Regions from separate parts of the Ralstonia sp. RRA genome, predicted to be linked through region 2. Evidence: predicted binding sites of a transcription regulator. Region 2 holds the regulator's gene; each other region holds the start of a gene.
The links. Region 2 encodes FNR, which switches genes on or off when oxygen is low (the NO sensors DNR and NnrR bind a similar motif). Its sites were predicted from a motif close to TTGATNNNNATCAA; they were not measured.
Positions count from the first base shown of each region.

Region 1: the regulator FNR is predicted to act here: its motif matches at 3,382-3,395, upstream of hemN (oxygen-independent coproporphyrinogen III oxidase).
Region 3: the regulator FNR is predicted to act here: its motif matches at 1,683-1,696, upstream of V6657_RS15125 (OmpW family protein).

Region 1 covers NZ_CP146091.1:3,414,659-3,420,967, forward strand. Annotated here, with positions in the region: gene pyk (pyruvate kinase) at 362-1,834, shown strand; gene hemN (oxygen-independent coproporphyrinogen III oxidase) at 1,841-3,325, opposite strand; gene V6657_RS16465 (ABC transporter substrate-binding protein) at 3,563-4,675, shown strand; gene V6657_RS16470 (UvrD-helicase domain-containing protein) at 5,206-6,309, opposite strand, start outside.
Region 2 covers NZ_CP146091.1:1,980,906-1,987,214, forward strand. Annotated here, with positions in the region: gene V6657_RS09745 (pseudouridine synthase) at 34-1,836, opposite strand; gene scpB (SMC-Scp complex subunit ScpB) at 1,939-2,781, opposite strand; gene V6657_RS09755 (sulfite exporter TauE/SafE family protein) at 3,265-4,008, opposite strand; gene fnr (fumarate/nitrate reduction transcriptional regulator Fnr) at 4,187-4,915, shown strand; gene V6657_RS09765 (hypothetical protein) at 4,945-5,199, opposite strand; gene V6657_RS09770 (FixH family protein) at 5,196-5,423, opposite strand; gene ccoG (cytochrome c oxidase accessory protein CcoG) at 5,451-6,309, opposite strand, start outside.
Region 3 covers NZ_CP146091.1:3,147,824-3,154,132, forward strand. Annotated here, with positions in the region: gene V6657_RS15115 (glutamate synthase-related protein) at 1-559, opposite strand, end outside; gene V6657_RS15120 (transposase) at 821-1,546, opposite strand; gene V6657_RS15125 (OmpW family protein) at 1,819-2,502, shown strand; gene V6657_RS15130 (carbonic anhydrase family protein) at 2,652-3,377, opposite strand; gene V6657_RS15135 (deoxyguanosinetriphosphate triphosphohydrolase) at 3,458-4,624, opposite strand; gene aroB (3-dehydroquinate synthase) at 4,644-5,750, opposite strand; gene V6657_RS15145 (shikimate kinase) at 5,747-6,309, opposite strand, start outside.

The DNA.
Region 1 (6,309 bases), 1.4 Mb from region 2:
GGCCAAACCGTCGAGGCACAACCGCAGTAGTAGTAAGCACACGCAGCAAGCAGCAGCAAATCGCAGCAAACAACAAGAGCCACTAGGGCATGCAGACCAACGGTTTGCTTTTCCCCTGCCCTAGATGGCGCCTTGAATTTTTGTAAGCGGGCGGAAAAAAGACGGGAAACTGTCTGAGCGCAGCGAGTTTTTCCCGTCTCCGCCCGGTTACGAAAATTCAAGGAGGGTGTCGCCATCTCGGGCGCGCCTTTCTTTGCTTACTTTCTTTGGCAAGACAAAGAAAGTGAGTCAGCCCCGGCAGGGGATGAAATGAGGGATGGACCACCCAGGTCCAAACAACAACCCACCGGAGCAATCCAAAGTGCGCCGCTTCCGCAACACCAAAATCCTCGCCACCCTCGGCCCCGCCAGCAGCGACAAAGACACCATCCGCGCCCTCTTCGACGCCGGCGCGGACGTCTTTCGCCTGAACTTCAGCCACGGCTCGCACGAAGACCACCGCAAGCGCTACGACATCGTGCGCGCAGTCGAAGCCGAGACCGGCCGCCCCATCGGCATCCTGGCCGACATGCAAGGCCCCAAGCTGCGCATCGGCACCTTCGCCGAAGGCCGCGTCGTGCTCAAGAACGGCGATCGCTTCGTACTCGACCGCGACCCGACGCCGGGCGATGTCACCCGCGTGCACCTGCCGCACCCCGAGCTGTACGCGGCCACTGCGCCGGGCCAATCGCTGCTGCTCGATGACGGCAAGATCCGTCTGGCTGTGGAAGCCGCCGACCCGACCGCCATCGTCACCCGCGTGGTCGACGGCGGCCCGCTGTCGGACCGCAAGGGCGTGAACGTGCCCGATGCCGTGATCCCCATCCCCGCCCTCACCGAGAAAGACCTGCGCGACCTCGAGTTCGCCCTGTCGCTGGGTGTGGATTGGATTGCCCTGTCGTTCGTGCAACGCGCCGAAGACGTGATCGCCGCACGCGAGATCATCGGCGACCGCGCCGGCCTGCTCTCCAAGATCGAGAAACCCGCCGCGCTGTTGCACCTGGAAGACATCGTGCAGGCCTCCGACGCGCTAATGGTGGCGCGCGGCGACCTGGGCGTGGAGCTGCCGCCCGAGCGCGTGCCCGGCGTGCAGAAGCGCATCCTGCGAATCGCACGTCAGCACGGCAAGCCGGTGGTCGTGGCCACGCAGATGCTCGAATCGATGATCGAAGCGCCGGTGCCGACGCGTGCAGAAGCGTCTGACGTGGCAACGGCTGTGTACGACGGCACCGACGCGGTGATGCTCTCGGCCGAATCGGCCAGCGGCAAGCACCCGGTGGCCGCGGTCAGCATCATGAACCGCATCATTGCCGAGACCGAGCGTGACCCGCTGTACCGCAACCTGATCGACGCACAACACCAGGCCCCGCTGCCGACGCGCCAGGACGCCATCTGCGCGGCCCTGCGCGACGTAACGCATATCCTGGGCGCAGTGGCCACCGTCACCTACACGTCCAGCGGCAAGACCAGCCTGCGCGCTGCACGCGAGCGGCCCCTGGCGCCCATCGTGAGCATCACGCCGCGCCTGGATACGGCACGCCGTTTGGCGATCACCTGGGGCGTGCACAGCACCGTGAGCGCCGATGTGCATAGCGTGGATGAAATGGTGGATGCGGCTTGCCGTGCCGCTGCGCGTGAAGGCTTTGCCGTGTCGGGCGACCAGATCGCCATCACGGCGGGCATGCCGTTTGGTCAGGCAGGGTCGACCAACCTGCTGCGTCTGGCCGAAGTCTGGCCGCAGACGGTCGCCACCGCGCAAACGGAAACGACTGCGCAGGAACCGGCAACGGCTTAAGGCCGGTCAGACCACCTTGGAATAGCGCGGAACGAAGGCGACGGGCTTGCCCTGCGCCTCGACCGCGCGCTCGGTGCCAACGGCGCGCAGATGCGCGTCGAACACCATCGCGATACGCCGCACCAGCAGCCGCCCTTGCGGCGTGATGAGGATGCGCTCGTCGCCCACCTTCACCAGGTCCGCTTCTTCCAGCGGCGCCAGCGCCTCCAGTTCATCGGCAAAGGTGCGCTTGAAGTCCAACCCATGCGTCGCGCCAAACGCGCGCATGTCCAGCTCGAACCCGCACATCAGTTCGCCAATCAGCGCACGCCGCACGTGGTCGTCCGGCGTGAGCGACAGGCCGCGCAGCACCGGCAGCTCATTGGCGTCGATGCGCGCGTAGTACGCGTCGAGATCCTTTTCGTTTTGCGCGTACACATCGCCCACGCGGCTGATGGCGGACACGCCAAAGGCCAGCAGGTCGCAATCGGCATGCGTGGAATAGCCTTGGAAATTGCGCTGCAGGCGCCCTTCGCGCTGCGCAATCGCCAGTGCGTCATCCGGCCGCGCGAAGTGATCCATCCCGATATAGACATAGCCCGCGTCCACCAGACGCTCCACCGTCATCGCCAACAGGTCGAGCTTCTCGTCGGCGGTGGGCAGCGCGAGCAAGTCGATGCGGCGTTGTGGCTTGAACAGGTGCGGCAGGTGCGCGTAGCTGTAGACGGAGAGCCGATCCGGCGCCATCTCCAGCACGCGGTCCAATGTCGCGTTGAAGGTGTCGGTCCGTTGATGCGGCAGGCCGTAGATCAGGTCAAAGCTGATCGATTCGAAACCGAGGCGGCGCGCGCTATCGACCACGCGGCGCGTGTCTTCCACGCTCTGGATGCGGTGGACGGCGCGCTGCACGTCCGGATCAAAGTCTTGAATGCCAAGGCTGGCGCGGTTGAAGCCGAGGTCGGCCAGCACGGACAGCGTGGCGTCGTCGGCATGGCGTGGGTCGAGTTCGACGGAGATTTCCGCGTCGGGCATCAGATCGAAATGCGCACGCGTGGCGGCCATCACTGCGCGCATCTCATCGTGCGTGAGGAAGGTGGGCGTGCCACCGCCCCAGTGCAGTTGCGTCACGCGGCGCAGCGGGCCGATGTGGCCGGCCACGAGCGCCATCTCCTGCGCCAGGGCGCGGATGTAGCGCGCACTGCGCGAGTGGTCCTTGGTGATGATCTTGTTGCAGCCGCAGTAGTAGCAGAGGTTCGCGCAGAACGGCAGATGCATGTACAGCGACAACGGCGCATGCAGCGCTGGCGCAATCGCGGCGCGTCGGTGCAGTGCGTCGAGATAGTCAGCCTTGTTGAAGCCGGCGTGGAAGCGGTCCGCCGTCGGGTACGACGTGTAGCGCGGGCCGTGCGTGTCAAAGCGCTGTGCCAGCGCGCGCACCTGCGGTGCAGACCAGCGGAAGGCGACGTCATTGGCGGCAGCATCCTGGGCAGCCGGTTGGGCAAAGGGGAACATGGGGCGTGGGGTGCGAGGGCGATGGTTGATGCTATTCCTGCGCTCCCAGCGGCGCGTTGATATGTGTCAACGTCGGTCAATGCGGGTTCAAACGTGCCGATCCCTCCATCAGGAGGGGCTTAACTTCACTGATCTGTCACATTCGGCCGCCTACCATCGACGATTGGCGTGCACCCGCCAGCCAGGCCGGTCACAACAAGAACAACGCGCCGTCGATTCGTCTTTGGGGGAAGCATGATGTGGCAGACACTGGCACGCCGCTGCGCGTGCGCATTCGCCTGCGCAACCGCCGTTGTGACGCTGACGGCGCATGCGCAAGGCAATACCACCTTCGTCGTCGGGCAACTGGTGGAACGCGGTGGCGCCCAGGCCGACTACGCACGCGACTTCATGGCCGGCGCCAAGGTCGCGTTTGATGCGGCCAACCTGAGCGGTGGCATCAAGGGCCGGCGCATCAGCCTGATCCGTCGCGAAGTCGAACAGTCCGAAGCGGTGCCGCAAGCCATCGACATGATTGAGCGCGATCGTGTGGAAGTGCTTTTTGGCGTGAGTGAACGCCTGTTGCCCACGCTGACCGCTTCTCCGGAGATCGCGCGGCGCAATGTGCCGCTGTTGGCGCCACTCTCGGGCGCCACGTCCACGTCCGACAACGTCTGGTTCATCCGCCCGGACTACGACCACGAAATCATCGCCGCGCACAACCGCCTGCGCCAGTTCGGCATGCGGCGGATTGCGCTGGTCACCACTGCGGGGTTCGATCCCCAACTCGGTACGCGCCTGCGCAACACGCTGGCAGCCACACCGCCCGCCAAGGGGGATGCTGCCGAGGCACTTGATCTCTACACCCTGACGGGCGATCCGGGCGAACTGGCTGCGCGCGTCGCCCCCACCAAGCCGACCGCCATCATTGTCGCGGGCGATACCCTTGCCTACGCCAGCGTCGGCCGTGCGCTGGCGCAGCACGGGTGGTATGGCTTCCTGGTCGGGCTCTCGTCGGTCAACCCGCAGGTGGCGCGTGAAATTCTCGGCACCGGTTACAGCGGCGGCATGCTGCTCGCGCAGACCGTGCCCAACCCCGCTGTCGGCAATACCAAGATCACGCGCGAACATATCGCACGCATGAAGCAGTTTCTGGATGAGCCACCGTCGGGGGCCACGTTGTCGGGTTATATCGCGGCCACGTATCTGATTCAGGCGATGAATGCAGTGGGTGGCAAAGCGGCCGGGGCTGAGTTGCGGCGCGCGCTGCAAACGCGTGCGGATGTGGGGGGATTTACCTTGGACTTCACTCGGGGGAATCGGGGGAGTGAGTTTGTGGATTTGAACTACATCCAAGGGACGGGGAATTAGGCGTTGGTGGTCTGCCCCCCTTTCGCCCCCTGCCGGGGCCGACTCACTTTCTTTGTCTTGCCAAAGAAAGTAAGCAAAGAAAGGCGCGCCCGATGCGGCGAAAGACTCCTTGAATTTATGTCGCAAGGAGGGAGAGGAGGCAAACTCGCTGCGCTCAGACAAGCCTCCTCTCTTTTTCCTCCTTGCAACAGAAATTCAAGGCGCCGCATAGGGCAGGGAAAGTCAAAGGCAGAAGCCAAACCATCTAGGCGCCAGCCCAAACGACAAGGCCAACCTCGCGACGGGTTGGCCTTTTTCTTTTGACGTTAGGCCCTTGATGGCGCCTTGAATTTTCGTAAGCGGGCGGAAAAAAGATGGGGAACTGTTTGAGCGCAGCGAGTTTTCCCCATCTCCGCCCGGTTATGAAGATTCAAGGAATGGGTCGCCATCTCGGGCGCGCCTTTCTTTTGCTTACTTTTCTTTGGCAAGACAAAGAAAAGTGAGTCAGCCCCGGCAGGGGATGAAACAAGGGATGGACCAAAAACAAAAAATCAGGAAACCACCGGCTTCTTGGCCGACAACAACCCCTTCAGTGCCCCCAACCGATCCTTAGGCGACATCGCCGGCATCGAATCCTCAGGCGTCGGCCCAGCATCATCCCCAAGCTTCATCTCGGCGATGTAGCGCGACGGCTCACACACCACCGTCTCCCGTGCGCGCTTGCGCTTCTTGCACCAGCTGATATGCAGGCTGCGTTGCGCGCGTGTGATGCCCACATACATCAGCCGCCGCTCTTCCTCGATTTTCTCGTCGGTCAGGTCGTCGTCTTCACGGCAGTGTGGGAGGATGCCCTCCTCAACGCCCACCAGAAACACGTGCGGATACTCCAGCCCCTTGCTCGCGTGCAGCGTGGAGAGGCGCACCGCATCCGGGTCCTCTTCCCGGCCTTCAAGCATGCTGATCAGCGCGATGGTCTGCGTGAGTTCGAGCAAGTTCTTGCCTTCGTCCATCAAACCATCGGCATTGTCGAAACCGGTGGCCTCTTCGTCACCCTCTTTCTCGGGCTTGGTGCCCTTGCGCTTGAGCCAGTCCACAAACTCCAGCACGTTGGTCCACTTGTTCTGGGCCTGGCGCTCGTCGTAGGTGTCGTACAGGTAGGCCTCGTAGTGGATGCCTTCCATCATCTCGTCGAGCAGCGTGCCGGCGGGTTCCTTCGCGGCGCGGTCTGACAGGCGCACGATGAACTCGCAGAACACCCGCAGCGGCTCTAACTGACGCGGCGCGAGCTGCCCTTCGATGCCACCCATCATCGCCGCCTCGAACAGCGACACCTTCGCCTGCCCCGCGAATGCGCCCAGCACTTCCAACGTCGCATTGCCCACACCGCGCTTGGGTGTGGTGATGGCACGGATGAACGCGGGGTCGTCATCCGCATTCGCAATCAGTCGCAGATACGCGCACAAGTCCTTGATCTCGGCCTTGTCGAAGAAGCTTTGGCCGCCCGAGAGCACATACGGAATGCGCTCGCGCCGCAGGATCTGCTCGAACAGCCGCGCCTGGAAGTTGCCGCGATACAGGATCGCGTAATCCCGAAACTGCGCGCGGCGCTCGAACTTGTGCGCGGAGAGCTTGAAGACCACGCTCTCGGCTTCGTG
Region 2 (6,309 bases):
CTGCGACGGATACCGCACACAGCGCCACCACACTCAACGCTTGCCGCCGCGGTTACCACCGCCGCTGCGCGCCTTGTTTCCAGCCTTGTTGCCGTTCGGCATGCCGCCACCCTTGCCCGGGCGCTTGTTGCCCGGTGCGCGGTTACCGTCACGCATGCCGCCACCTGCGCCAGCGCCGCCACGACCGTCCGGTCGGGTGCCCATGCGGGTGCGCGCCGTCAACGTGGTCGGGCCGCCAACGTTGATGTAGCCCATCGAGGTCTGCATCGGGTCTGGTTGGCGCGGATTGGATTGGCGACGCGGCGCCGGCGCCGCACGATTGCCGTTCTCCACGCCCATACCGCGCGACTGGAAATTCGCCTCGCCGGTAAAGCCCGACGACATCGGCCCCATCAGCACCGGCGCCTCGCGACGGCGGTTGCCCTGGCGATTATTCTGCTGACCGCCTGAGCTTGCCGCCGGCACCTTCATGCCCAGCGTGCCCATCAGCGTGCGCACGTCTTCCGCCGACACCTCCTGCCAACGCCCGCGCTTGAGACCGCGCGGCAGCACAAAGCTGCCATAGCGCGTGCGGATCAGACGCGACACGGTCAGATTGACCGCCTCGAACATGCGGCGCACTTCGCGGTTGCGGCCCTCGGTCAGGGCGACGTGGTACCAGTGGTTGACACCCTCGCCACCACCATCGGCGCAGCGCAGGAAGTTGGCTTCACCGTCTTGCAGTTGGATGCCGTGCAGCAGCTTCTGGCGGTCAGTTTCGGCCAGTTCGCCCAGCGTACGCACCGCGTACTCACGCTCGACGCCATAACGCGGGTGCATGAAGCGGTTGGCGATGTCGCCAGACGTTGTGAAGATCAGCAGACCCTCCGTGTTGAAGTCCAGGCGGCCAACAGCGACCCATTTGCCGGTCTTCATGCGCGGCAGCGCATCAAACACGGTCGGACGACCGTCCGGATCGGATTGGCTCACGATTTCGCCAGCCGGCTTGTGATACAGCAGCACGCGCGGCGGCTTGTTGGGCAGCTTGCGCTGAATCAGCTTGCCGTTCACGCGCACCTGATCTGTGGCGAGAATGCGCTGACCGATGTGCGCCGGCAAGCCGTTCACCGAGACACGGCCCTGCAGAATCAGGTCTTCCATGTCGCGGCGCGAGCCCAGGCCCGCATCGGCCAGGATCTTGTGCAGCTTGGGAGCATCATCCTCAGCGGTCAGTTCACGCCCCTTGCTCGACTGCGATGCGCCGCCAGCATCGGCTTCCGAGTCGTACGCACCGGAAATCACGTACTGGAAGACGTCGTCAGCACCTTTGCCACCCTTGCCGCCTTGTTTGCCGCGGCCTTGGCCTTGACCACCCGCCTTGCCCTGTTGCGGCTTGCCGTTACGGCCCTGACCCTTGCCGCGGCCAGCATCAGTGCTCTTGCCACCGGCATTTTCGGCGCGCTCACCGGCCGGCTGGCCCTCACCCTCGCGGCGACGGTTCTTGCCGAAACGGCCACGCGGACCACGTCGCTCGCCGCGGTCGCCCCGACCTTCTGCGGGCGCACCTTCGACGGGTGCAGCAGCTTCCACGACCACCGGCGCGTCGCTGGCAGGGGCTTCCTTCGGCTTGCGGGCGCGTGGAGCGCGACTCTTGCGCGGTTGGGTAGGTTGGCTGGCATCGGCAGCCACCTCGCCTGCAGGCGCATCGCCCTCGGGGCGGCCATCCTGCTGCTGGCGGCGCGAAGCAACCAAGTTGCGCAAGCCCCTGCGCAGCCCCTTGCGGCGCGGCGCGGACGACTCAGCGCCATCGCCTGCGCCCTCTTGACGGGGTGCCGAAGCGTCGGCATCAGCCGGCATACGTGTATCCATGGAATCTGGCAGGGTGCTCACAACGTCTTTCAATTCAAGTGGTTCAGGCCATGCGCCGCTTGGGGTACCGATTCGGCGGCCGGCATGGCATTACGAGTGTTCATTCGTGGAAGCCGCTGACGGCTCAGCCACGGTCTTGTTTGGATCTTCCGATTCCGCCTCAACGGTTTCGGTTTCAGCTTCGGGTGCGCTCGATCCGCTCGCCTCGATCTCGGCGGCAGCCTTGACTTCTGCGTGCACAACAGGCGCATCCGCTTTAACCGCTTCGGCTACCAGCGGTTCGGTTGCGTCGGCAGAAGGCGCCTGAGCGCCCTCGCCCGCCGGTGCATCGTTGACCAGCGCAGTCAATTCCTGCACCACGATCGCCCCGCCCTCGAACTCGATTGCGCCCTGGTCCAGCAGGCTTGCCTGCGCCTGGGCACGGGCATCTTCGAGCGGCGGCAGCTCATCCAGCGAGCGCAGCCCGAGGTCATCCAGAAACTGCTTGGTGGTGGCATACAGCGCCGGGCGGCCCGGCACATCGCGATGACCAATCACCTCGATCCAGCCCCGATCCTCAATCTGCTTGATGACCTGCGTGTTGACCGTGACGCCGCGAATATCTTCAATATCGCCGCGCGTGACCGGCTGGCGATACGAGATGATCGCCAGCGTTTCCATCACCGCGCGCGAGTACTTGGGCGGTTTTTCCGGGTGCAGGCGATCCAGATACACGCGCATCTCAGGGCGGCTCTGCAGGCGCCAGCCCGAAGCCAGCGCTACCAGTTCGACACCGCGGTTGAGCCAGTCCTGGCGCAGCTCTTCAAGCAGCACGCGGATGGTGTCCGCAGAAACATCTTCGTCGAACAGCTTGCGTAAGTCATTGACTCGCAAAGGGTCCTGCGCGCAGATCAGCGCGGTCTCGAGGACGATTTTCGCCTCTTGGGTATTCATTCGGTTGAGCGGCTCGTCATTGCTCGCGTCCGGCAGCTGGCCGTCACGCTTGAGGTTTGTCGTCCCGCCGCGACGCACGCGGCATGTCTGAATGCTGTTGCCCGCCCGGGCCCGGCGCGCGATAACCGCATGGACTTGCGGCCTTGCACCGAAACGCAGTGGCTGTGCCCGCAAAAAGGGCCGGAGGAGCGAGTTGATCCGGTGCCGGTCAGGCACCACAAGGGCAATTTCTTCCGCCGCCATGGGGACGGATACTGCACCGGACGGCTGCCAACGAAGACTGGCACCCTGCCCGAATCGACTGTCCAGGGCGGCATTTCTGCGGCTTTTGCGCTGGATGGCGTCGCTTGGGATTGTTGATCTGCGCGGTGGGCGAGTCGAATTGTGTTTGATTGTAGGGCAATTTCCTGCGGTGCCGCAACCGGGAAGATGCCTTAGTGCGCCGCCCCAGGCCAGATGGCGATCTGCGGGCGATTCAAACGGCTACAGCACCAGGCAGAAACCGTGTGCGTTGAGCATCTCCGGCAGCCACGCAGCGCAGACCAGCCCCCACACGCCAAAGGCGGCAATGGCGGCACCCGCCGCGCCACGCGCCCACTTTTGGCGAGACAGCCCCCGCATCCAGCCTGCCAATCCGGACATCATCAGCAGATTTGGCAAGGTACCCAGACCAAACGCCAGCATCACAACCGCCCCCGATGCCGCGTTGCCCGCCAACAACGCAACGGCCAGCGCCCCGTAAATCATGCCGCACGGTACCAGCCCCCATGCCAAACCCGTGACATAGCGCCGCACCAATGGTGGGCTGTGGCGCAGATTTTCACCCAGTCGCGCCCCCATTTTCGACAGGACGCCGGCAAAGTAACCCAGCACGCGTTCCAGCCAAGGATTGCGCCATGCATCACCCGTGGTCCGCACAACCAGCAGCAGGCCATAGGCGAGCAGCAAAGCGCTGGCGAATGCAAACAATCCGCGTTGAATCGGCAGCCACTGCTGGCGCCAAACCGTGGCACCGAGCGCACCCATGATGGCCCCCAACACCGCGTACATACTGATGCGCCCGGCATGCATGACCGTCTGCTCGAATGCCAGCCTGCGACGCGAAACGATGCGCACCGGCACCTGCCCGCGTTCAGCCGCCAACGCGATGCCGCTGCACATTGCCAAGCAATGCACACCGCCGAGCAATGCGATCAAAAAAACGCTTACGAGCGCGGCAACATTCATCTTTTTGACGCTCTTTTGATATGGACCAAAGTTAGTGTTTTGCTGACGGGAATTCCGTGCATTTCGCGCAATTCACGTTATCGGAACAATCCGATATCAGCATGGCGGCCGCTATAATAGGCCGCGGTTGCATCACAAGAATTTCTCATTTCACTTACTCGAAATTCACTCGCCCCCTGTGCTCACACGAATCGCACTCACCGACCAAGCTTCCCGTTGTTCCACTTGCGTACTCGGCCAGATCTGTCTGCCGGTGGGCATGAATTCGGAAGACGTGCGCAAGATGGATGAGTTGGTTGCCGAGCGCATCCGCATCAAGAAAGGCCAGACGCTCTACGCCCTCGGTGAGCCGCTCGAAGCCGTGTACGGCATCCGCTTCGGCACGCTCAAGACACATCTCACGCTGGAAGACGGGCGCCACCAGATCACCGGCTTCCATTTGCCCGGCGAGATCGTCGGGCTCGACGGCATTGGCGACATGTGCCACGTGTCGGATGCCACCGCGCTGGAAGACACCGAAGTCTGCGTGGTGCGTTACGACCAACTGCAACAGCTCTCGCGCCGGCTGCCCTCTCTGCAGCACCAGTTCTTGCGCATCATGAGCAAGGAGATCTCGCAGGATCACCACATGCTGCTGACGCTCGGCTCGATGCGCGCTGAAGAACGCCTTGCCGCTTTCCTGCTCAACCTGTCCAAACGCTCAGCTCAGCGCGGGTATTCGTCGACCGAGTTCGTGCTGCGCATGAGCCGTGAAGAACTGGGCAGCTATCTGGGCCTGAAGCTCGAAACCGTGAGCCGCCTGTTCTCGCGTTTTGCTGAGGCCGGCCTGATCCAGATCCGCCAGCGCCACGTCAAGCTCATCGACATGGCAGGCCTGCGCCAGGTGATGAGCGGCCAGGCCAGCTAAACCCGCCCACCTTCCAAGACGACATCCGCTCACACGAGCGGATGCTCGTGCGCCTCCAGCTTGCCGATGCCCGGCGACACGTACAGCGTGAGTGCGCTCGACAGTCCGCACAGCAACCAGAACACAAAGAACGACACCGTGTAGACCGCCTCGGCCGACACGGCAATCTGTTCTCCGAAGAAGCGCAGATCCGCCGGGTCCACCACCGCAAACACGACCAGCTCGGCCAGCGCCGCGCATAGAAACGCAGGCCAGAGAATCCACATCAGCAGGCGGCGTTTCATTGGACCTCCCCGTGGGCGGCATGGGCCGGCACGGAGACGGGCTTCTCGACGACCAAGCCGCGCCGCACGACGTTGTCATGAATGACGGGATCCGGATGCGACACGGCTAACCAGATGGTGACACCGCATCCGATCATGGCGACGAAGGGGCCGGCCATCAGCAGCCACGGCCAGGGCTCGCGCCACCATGGCCGGGCCGGAGCGGAAGATTGCATTGCCTGCATCTGTGTCTCCTGTTCTAAAAAACCGCATCAGCGCGGCACGATGAAACTCGACGGCTCGCGCAGCACGAGGCTTTCGCTACCGCTGTCTGCCTGGATTACAAAACGGATCTTGTGCGATCCGGCTCCCACGTCGTCTGCGGGACGGCGCACGCGGATCGGCAACAGGCGGTTGGCTGCCGGTGCCAACTCAAGCGTGGTCGATTCACCGCGTCCGCCCTGCACTTCCAGCTGCGGCAGTCCTTCCGCCGTGATGGTCACGCGCACAGGTTGCTCGGAGGCATTCATCAACTGCAGGCGATAGACGTTCTCGATCTTGCCGCCGTCCACCTCGCGCGCCAGCGCACCACGATCGCGAATCACGTCCACCTTGAGCGGCTGGCGCATCGTCAACGCAACGATGAAGCCCGTGATGAGCACCAGCATGATGCTGGCATAGATCAGCACGCGCGGACGCAGCAGATGGCGCCGCGCCTCTTTCGGGGTGAGCCGGTCGTGCATCGCGCGCTCGGAGGTGTAACGGATCAGGCCGCGCGGGTAGCGCATCTTGTCCATCACCTGATCGCAGGCGTCAATGCAGGCGCCGCAGCCGATGCACTCGTACTGCAAGCCCTGACGGATGTCGATGCCGGTCGGGCACACCTGCACGCAGATGCTGCAATCCACGCACGAACCGAGCCCCTGCGCCGCGAAGTCTGCACTGCGCGAGCGGCTGCCGCGCGGCTCGCCGCGCTGCGTGTCGTAGGTGACGACGTAGGTGTCTGGGTCGACCATCACGCTCTGGAAGCGAGCGTACGGGCACATGTAGAGGCACACCTGCTCACGCAGGAAGCCGGCGTTGCCCCAGGTGGCGAACGCGTAGAACAGCATCCAGAAGGTCTGCCACGGC
Region 3 (6,309 bases), 1.2 Mb from region 2:
CGTGGCTGGCGGTCTTGCGGATCACGTACAGCTTCCGCTCCAGCGCATCGGTGGTCATGATGTCGCGGCCGCGCCCGATGAAGATCTGGCGGATCACCGGCTCGGTCTTCTGCACCGTGGGCGACATCGGCATGGTCTTGTCGACCGGCACATCGCGCCAGCCCAGCACGACCTGGCCTTCCAGGCGCACGGTGCGCTCGAGTTCCTGTTCGCAGGCCAGGCGCGACGCGTGTTCCTTCGGCAGGAAGATCATGCCGACGCCGTATTCGCCGGCCGGCGGCAGGTTGATGCCCTGCTTGGCCATCTCTTCGCGGAAGAACTGATCGGGAATCTGCAGCAAGATGCCCGCGCCGTCGCCCATCAGCGGGTCGGCGCCCACGGCGCCCCGGTGGTCGAGGTTGTGCAGGATGCGCAGGCCTTGCTGGACGATCTCGTGGCTCTTCTTGCCCTTGATGTGGGCGACGAAGCCGACGCCGCAAGCGTCGTGTTCATTGGTCGGGTCGTACAGACCCTGGGCCGACGGCGCCGACGGCTGAGTGGGGAAAGAGTGTTGTTCCACGGCGATCTTCCGATGTTGTCGGTACAGCACGCCGTAGAAGGCCCTCGCAGTGGTGCGGATGCGGGCAAAACAACCAATGGCGCGCCGCACCATGAATGCGGGGTGAAACGAATATAAAAGAGCGTTCCGTAACACGCAAAAGGTTTTAAATGGGGTCGGAGTAAATTAATAAATGCACGTTTGCAGTGCGGGTTTATAAATGGGGACAGATTAATTTGGTGCGGATTGATGCGCCCTGCACCAACCCGCCTTGGCGCCAGGCTATTCCACAGGTGCCGCGTCCTCTGCTCCCACTTCTGCGGTTTTACGTGGCGGACGACCTTTGGGCAGCGGCGCGACACGGCGACCGCCTGAACGCGCCAGGGTGGCCAGGAAAGCCTCGCCGCCTAGCGGCCAGCCGCTATGCACGTGCTGGCGGATCTGTGTGAGTTGATCGGAGCCGAGCCCCTCATGCCAGAGCGTCCGATAGCGTGATTGGCGCTCGAAAGGCGTATTCCCAAGCCGCCAGTAGCAGTAGTGATCACTCACCCATGGAATCGACTGGATGCCGACGTGGTGACGATAGGTGCTCCATCGGTCGTCCTCCGGCGAGGTGACGAGCCCCCCACGCGTGGCGTTGGACTCCACGTACAACAGCATCGGCAGCACCCATTCGGCCGGGTCCAGCACAGTCGAGCGGAAGCGCCCTTCCCATAGCGTGCCGCTGCGGTCGGCCGCGCCATTGAAGTACCGCGTATAGCGCCGCCCCACGGCTTGCAGCGTGCGCGACAGGCTCTCCGCCACCTTGGGCGTACCCACTAGGTGCACGTGATTGGGCATCAGCGAGAAAGCGTGGATGGCGAAATCGTGCTCGCGCGCGGCCATGCGCAGCGTGTCGAGGTAGAAGGCGTAATCCTCGTCCGTGCGAAACACGGCCTGGCGATTGTTGCCGCGCTGCAACACGTGCACAGGAACATCGATAGGGCTAAGGCGAGGCAGACGTGCCATGACAGAAAAACGGGCAGAGAAAGCGCACATCCTAGCGTGATAGCGCGGAATCTGTCCCCAATTTTTCATAAAGCAAACGGTTGCGTTTCGGCTGTCGCCCGAGCGCAACGAGAATCGACCACATTCGCCACCGGATTTGCCCGATATCAAACCGCGAGGCGTGAGCGCTTCGGCCCGCGCCTCGAATTGATCCCGCGCAAATCAGCCGGCCCGCATTGCCGCGAGACTGGCTCCCGTCACATTCACAAGACGATATCGAGAGGGAGCGTTTCATGGCTTTTGCACGCCTCGCCACTGCTGCGGCAATCACCGGTGCCCTTGCTGGCATCTTCAGCCCAACCGCGTTTGCGCAGAGCACAGACCTGCCGCCGGCCACCGGCAACTGGATGGTGCGCCTGCGCGCCGTCAACCTGACGGCTGCCAACAAATCGGATCCGGTCGGCGCGCTGGCCATTCCGTCCGACGCCATCCAGATCAACAACAAGGCATTCCCTGAGCTGGACGTTTCGTACTTCTTCACGCCGAACATCGCGGCCGAGCTGATCCTGACCTATCCGCAACAACAGGACGTAACGGTCATGAAGAGCGCGCTGGGCGGCCCGACCAAGATCGGCGACTTCCGCCATCTGCCGCCGATCCTGACGCTGCAATACCACTTCACGCCGCCATCGCAACTCCCGCGCTTCAAGCCGTACGTGGGCGCCGGCATCAACTACACGCGCATCTCGAACGTGAACCTGCAGGTGCCTGGCGTCGGCCAACTGGACCTGAGCAAGAACAGCTTCGGCCCTGCGCTGCAGGTGGGTTTCGACTACCGCCTGACTGATCGCATCTACTTCAACATGGACCTGAAGAAGACCTGGATCAGCGCCGACGTGAAGATGGCCGGCCAGACCATCAGCAAGGTCAAGGTCGACCCGTGGCTGCTGGGTATCGGCCTGGGCTACCGCTTTTAACTTTAGGGAGACGATCAGCGAACAGACCTTCTTCTGATCGACTTTTCCGACGTGCCGCAGGGGTCGTCGACGGCGGGGGCGCTCGTCGACGGTGGTTGGCACGTTCGGCCCGGCATGCGTTGGGGCGGCCGGGCATTTTTTTTGGGCGCTTACTTTTTGAGCGGTGCCGGATCGAACCGGGTGACGACGCGGCCTTCGATCGGCTGCGGCGCGCGGAAGTTGTCTGCGTAGAAGCCACGCAGCGCATCCAGCTGTGCACGCGACGCCGTGATCGGCTGCTTCAGTACATACCACTCGACGTTCTCGGTCAGCGGCGGCGTGGTGAGCGAGCCGAGGTAGTGATAGTAGGCGTCGCTCTTGGGCAGCAGATCAGCCGGGGCGACGGCAGGCACTTCGTGCGCCGCGCCCTCGCGCGCAGCCTTGAGAACGGCGTCGAGCGCGGGGTTGGCAGCGCCCTCTTCCAGCATCACGCCGATCACCGCCATGCGACCATCCTTGGCCACATGTACGAGGTGTACCTCGGCCGGAAACGCCTTGCCGTCGATGGTGTGCTCGCTGTGTGCGTGGAAGTGGAACTGGCGCAGCATGAAGCGACGGCCACGGATCTTTGCATCACCACCGGGCACGTTCACCTGCAGGGCGTGCCCCGTATCGACAACCATGCCGGCAAGCGTACCGTAGTGCGGTTGCACGGCATCTGGCTCATCTTCATCCACGGCCACCGCATCAGCGGTATGGATGTCGATGGGCGACTGAAATGCATCATGCACCGCGTGCCATTCGGCTTGGTGCTGGTAATCGAAATGATCCGCCGGGCTGGCGGCATGAGCGTTGAACGCCGAGGCGATCAACAGCGGCAAGAGAAAACGGCGCATGAGATTGGCTTGATGACAGATTGGCAGTCATCGTAGGCGCCGCCCTGCAGCCGGTCACTCAGAATTGTCCGATACTCAACTCAGACCGCATCCACCGCAAAAATGCGGCGATGCTCCTTGATGGCATACCGATCCGTCATGCCAGCGATGTAGTGCGCGATCCAGCGCGGCTGCTCTTCGGGGTTGGCCTTGGCCTGGTACTGCGGCGGCAGCAGACGCGGATCGTCGAGGAACGCGCCAAACAGGTCATCGATGATGCGGCGCGCCTTGGCGGCCATGCGCATCACGAGGTAGTGCCGGTAGAGGTTGTCGAACAGGAAGCGCTTGAGCACGCGCGCCTCTTCACGCATCGGCTCAGAGAACGCCACGAGTGCCGGCGCCGCACGCACGTCATCGATATTTTGCGGCGCAACCTCGGCGATGCCCGCGCGCGTCGTGGCAATCAGATCGACGATCAGCGCATTGATGATCCGGCGGATCGTCTCGTTGATGAGGCGTCGGCCGCCTGCGCTGGGAAACGCAGCCTCCGCCTCGCGGCGATGGACGGCCCACAGCGGCACGCCTTCCATCTGCTCCAGCGAGATCAGGCCGGAGCGCAGGCCATCATCGATATCGTGATTGTTGTACGCAACTTCATCGGCCAGGTTGGCGAGCTGCGCCTCGAGCGAGGGCTGCTGCCCTTCGAGAAAGCGCCGCCCCAGATCGCCCAGCGTGGCGGCGTTGTTGCGTGAGCAGTGTTTGAGGATGCCCTCACGCGTCTCGAACGTGAGGTTCAAGCCGTCAAAGCCGCCGTAGCGCTCCTCCAGCCGATCCACCACCAACAGGCTCTGCAGGTTGTGCTCGAATCCGCCGTAAGGCTTCATGCAATCGTTGAGCGCATCCTGCCCCGCGTGGCCAAACGGCGTGTGCCCCAGGTCGTGCGCCAGAGAAATCGCCTCGACCAGGTCTTCGTTCAACCGCAGGCTGCGCGCGATCGAGCGGGCGATCTGCGCGACTTCCAGGCTGTGCGTCAGACGCGTGCGGAACAGGTCGCCCTCGTGGTTCACGAAGACCTGCGTCTTGTATTCGAGCCTGCGAAAGGCGGTGCTGTGGATGATGCGGTCGCGATCGCGCTGGAACTCGGTGCGCGAGGTGGATGGCGGCTCGGCGTACATGCGGCCGCGCGTCTGCGCCGCATGCGCGGCGTAGGGAGCAAGATGGCCCTCGAGATCGAACGGCGCGGGCGGCAAATCGAGTCGATCGTTCATCGGGCCATCTCTTCTGGCGTCAGGCGACGGGCGCCTCGGTGGGTGGGCGCAGCACGGCATGCTGCAGGGTGGCGCGCAAGTCGCTGTCGGGCACGGTGGTCACGAACGCCTGGCCCAGCTTGCGCAGCAGCACGAACTTGATCTCGCCGGCTTCGGCTTTCTTGTCGACGCGCATCAGTTCGATGAAACGATCGACACCCAGGTCCGGCGCCACGGTCGGCAGGTTGGCCGCCCGCGTGAGCGCTGTGATGCGGTTGCGCGTGTCGATATCGATGAAGCCCAGGCGATGCGACAGGTCGGCCGCCATCACCATGCCGCAGCCGACAGCCTCGCCATGCAGCCACTCTCCGTAGCCCAAGCCGGCCTCGATGGCGTGCCCGAAGGTGTGGCCGAAATTGAGCGTGGCACGCAGGCCGGTCTCACGCTCATCCTGCGCTACCACCGATGCCTTGATACGCACCGAGCCGCGCACGGCCTCGGCCATCAGGTCGGTATCGCAATTGTTGAGGCCGGTGATGTTCTGCTCGATCCAGGCGAAGTAATCGGCATCGGCAATCGCGCCGTGCTTGATGACCTCGGCCATACCGGCGGCCAGTTCACGGGCAGGCAAGGTGCGCAGCGTATCGATGTCGGCCAGCACCGCCTGCGGCTGGTGAAATGCGCCAATCATGTTCTTGCCCAGCGGGTGGTTGATCCCCGTCTTGCCTCCCACGGAGGAGTCCACCTGCGACAGCAGCGTCGTCGGCACCTGGATGAACGGCACACCGCGCATGTAGCAGGCGGCGGCAAATCCAGTCATATCACCGATCACGCCGCCCCCCAGGGCGATGAGCGTGGTCTTGCGGTCGGCACCCGCCGTCAGCAGTGCATCAAAAATGCGGTTGAGCGTTTCCCACTTCTTGAACGACTCTCCATCGGGCAGCACAACCGTATCGACAGCCTTGCCGAGCGAGCGGACAGCCGCTTCAACCTTGGCGGCATACAGCGGCGCAACGGTCTCGTTGGTGACGATCACGGCACGCGCGCCGCGAATATGGGGGGCAAACAGCGCTGCCTGGGAGATCAGCCCCGAGCCAATATGGATCGGATAGGCGCGCTCGCCGAGGTCGACATCGACGGTAATCATGACTGGGGGGAGACTTGCGAGGGGGTGGAGGAGTCCGCAGGCGGCGCCACGATGCCAGCCACCTCAAGTTGCATCAGCACCATATTAACAAGCTGGGCGACGGTGGGCTTACCGGTCTCGATGACAAAGTGTGCCACCTCGCGGTACAGCGGATCGCGAATCGCGTGCAGCTCTTCGAGCCGGGCGCGCGGGTTTTCGGTTTGCAGCAGCGGCCTGTTCTTGTCGTGGCGCGTGCGCAGGTACAGGTCATGCGGATTGGCACGCAGATAGATAACCGTGCCGCGCTCGCGCAGGAAGGCGCGATTCTCGGGCCGCAGCACGGCGCCACCGCCGGTCGCTACGACCGCGCCGTTGCGCGCGGTAAGCTCGTCAATGATGTGAGTTTCCCGATCACGGAAACCCTTTTCGCCCTCGTGCTCGAAGATGACCGGTATGCGAACGCCGCAACGCGCTTCGATCTCGTGGTCGGAGTCGAAAAACGGCAGATCGAGCCGGCGAGCCACCGCGCGGCCGACCGTCGTCTTACCGGCGCCCATCAGGCCGACGAAAAAAACGTTGG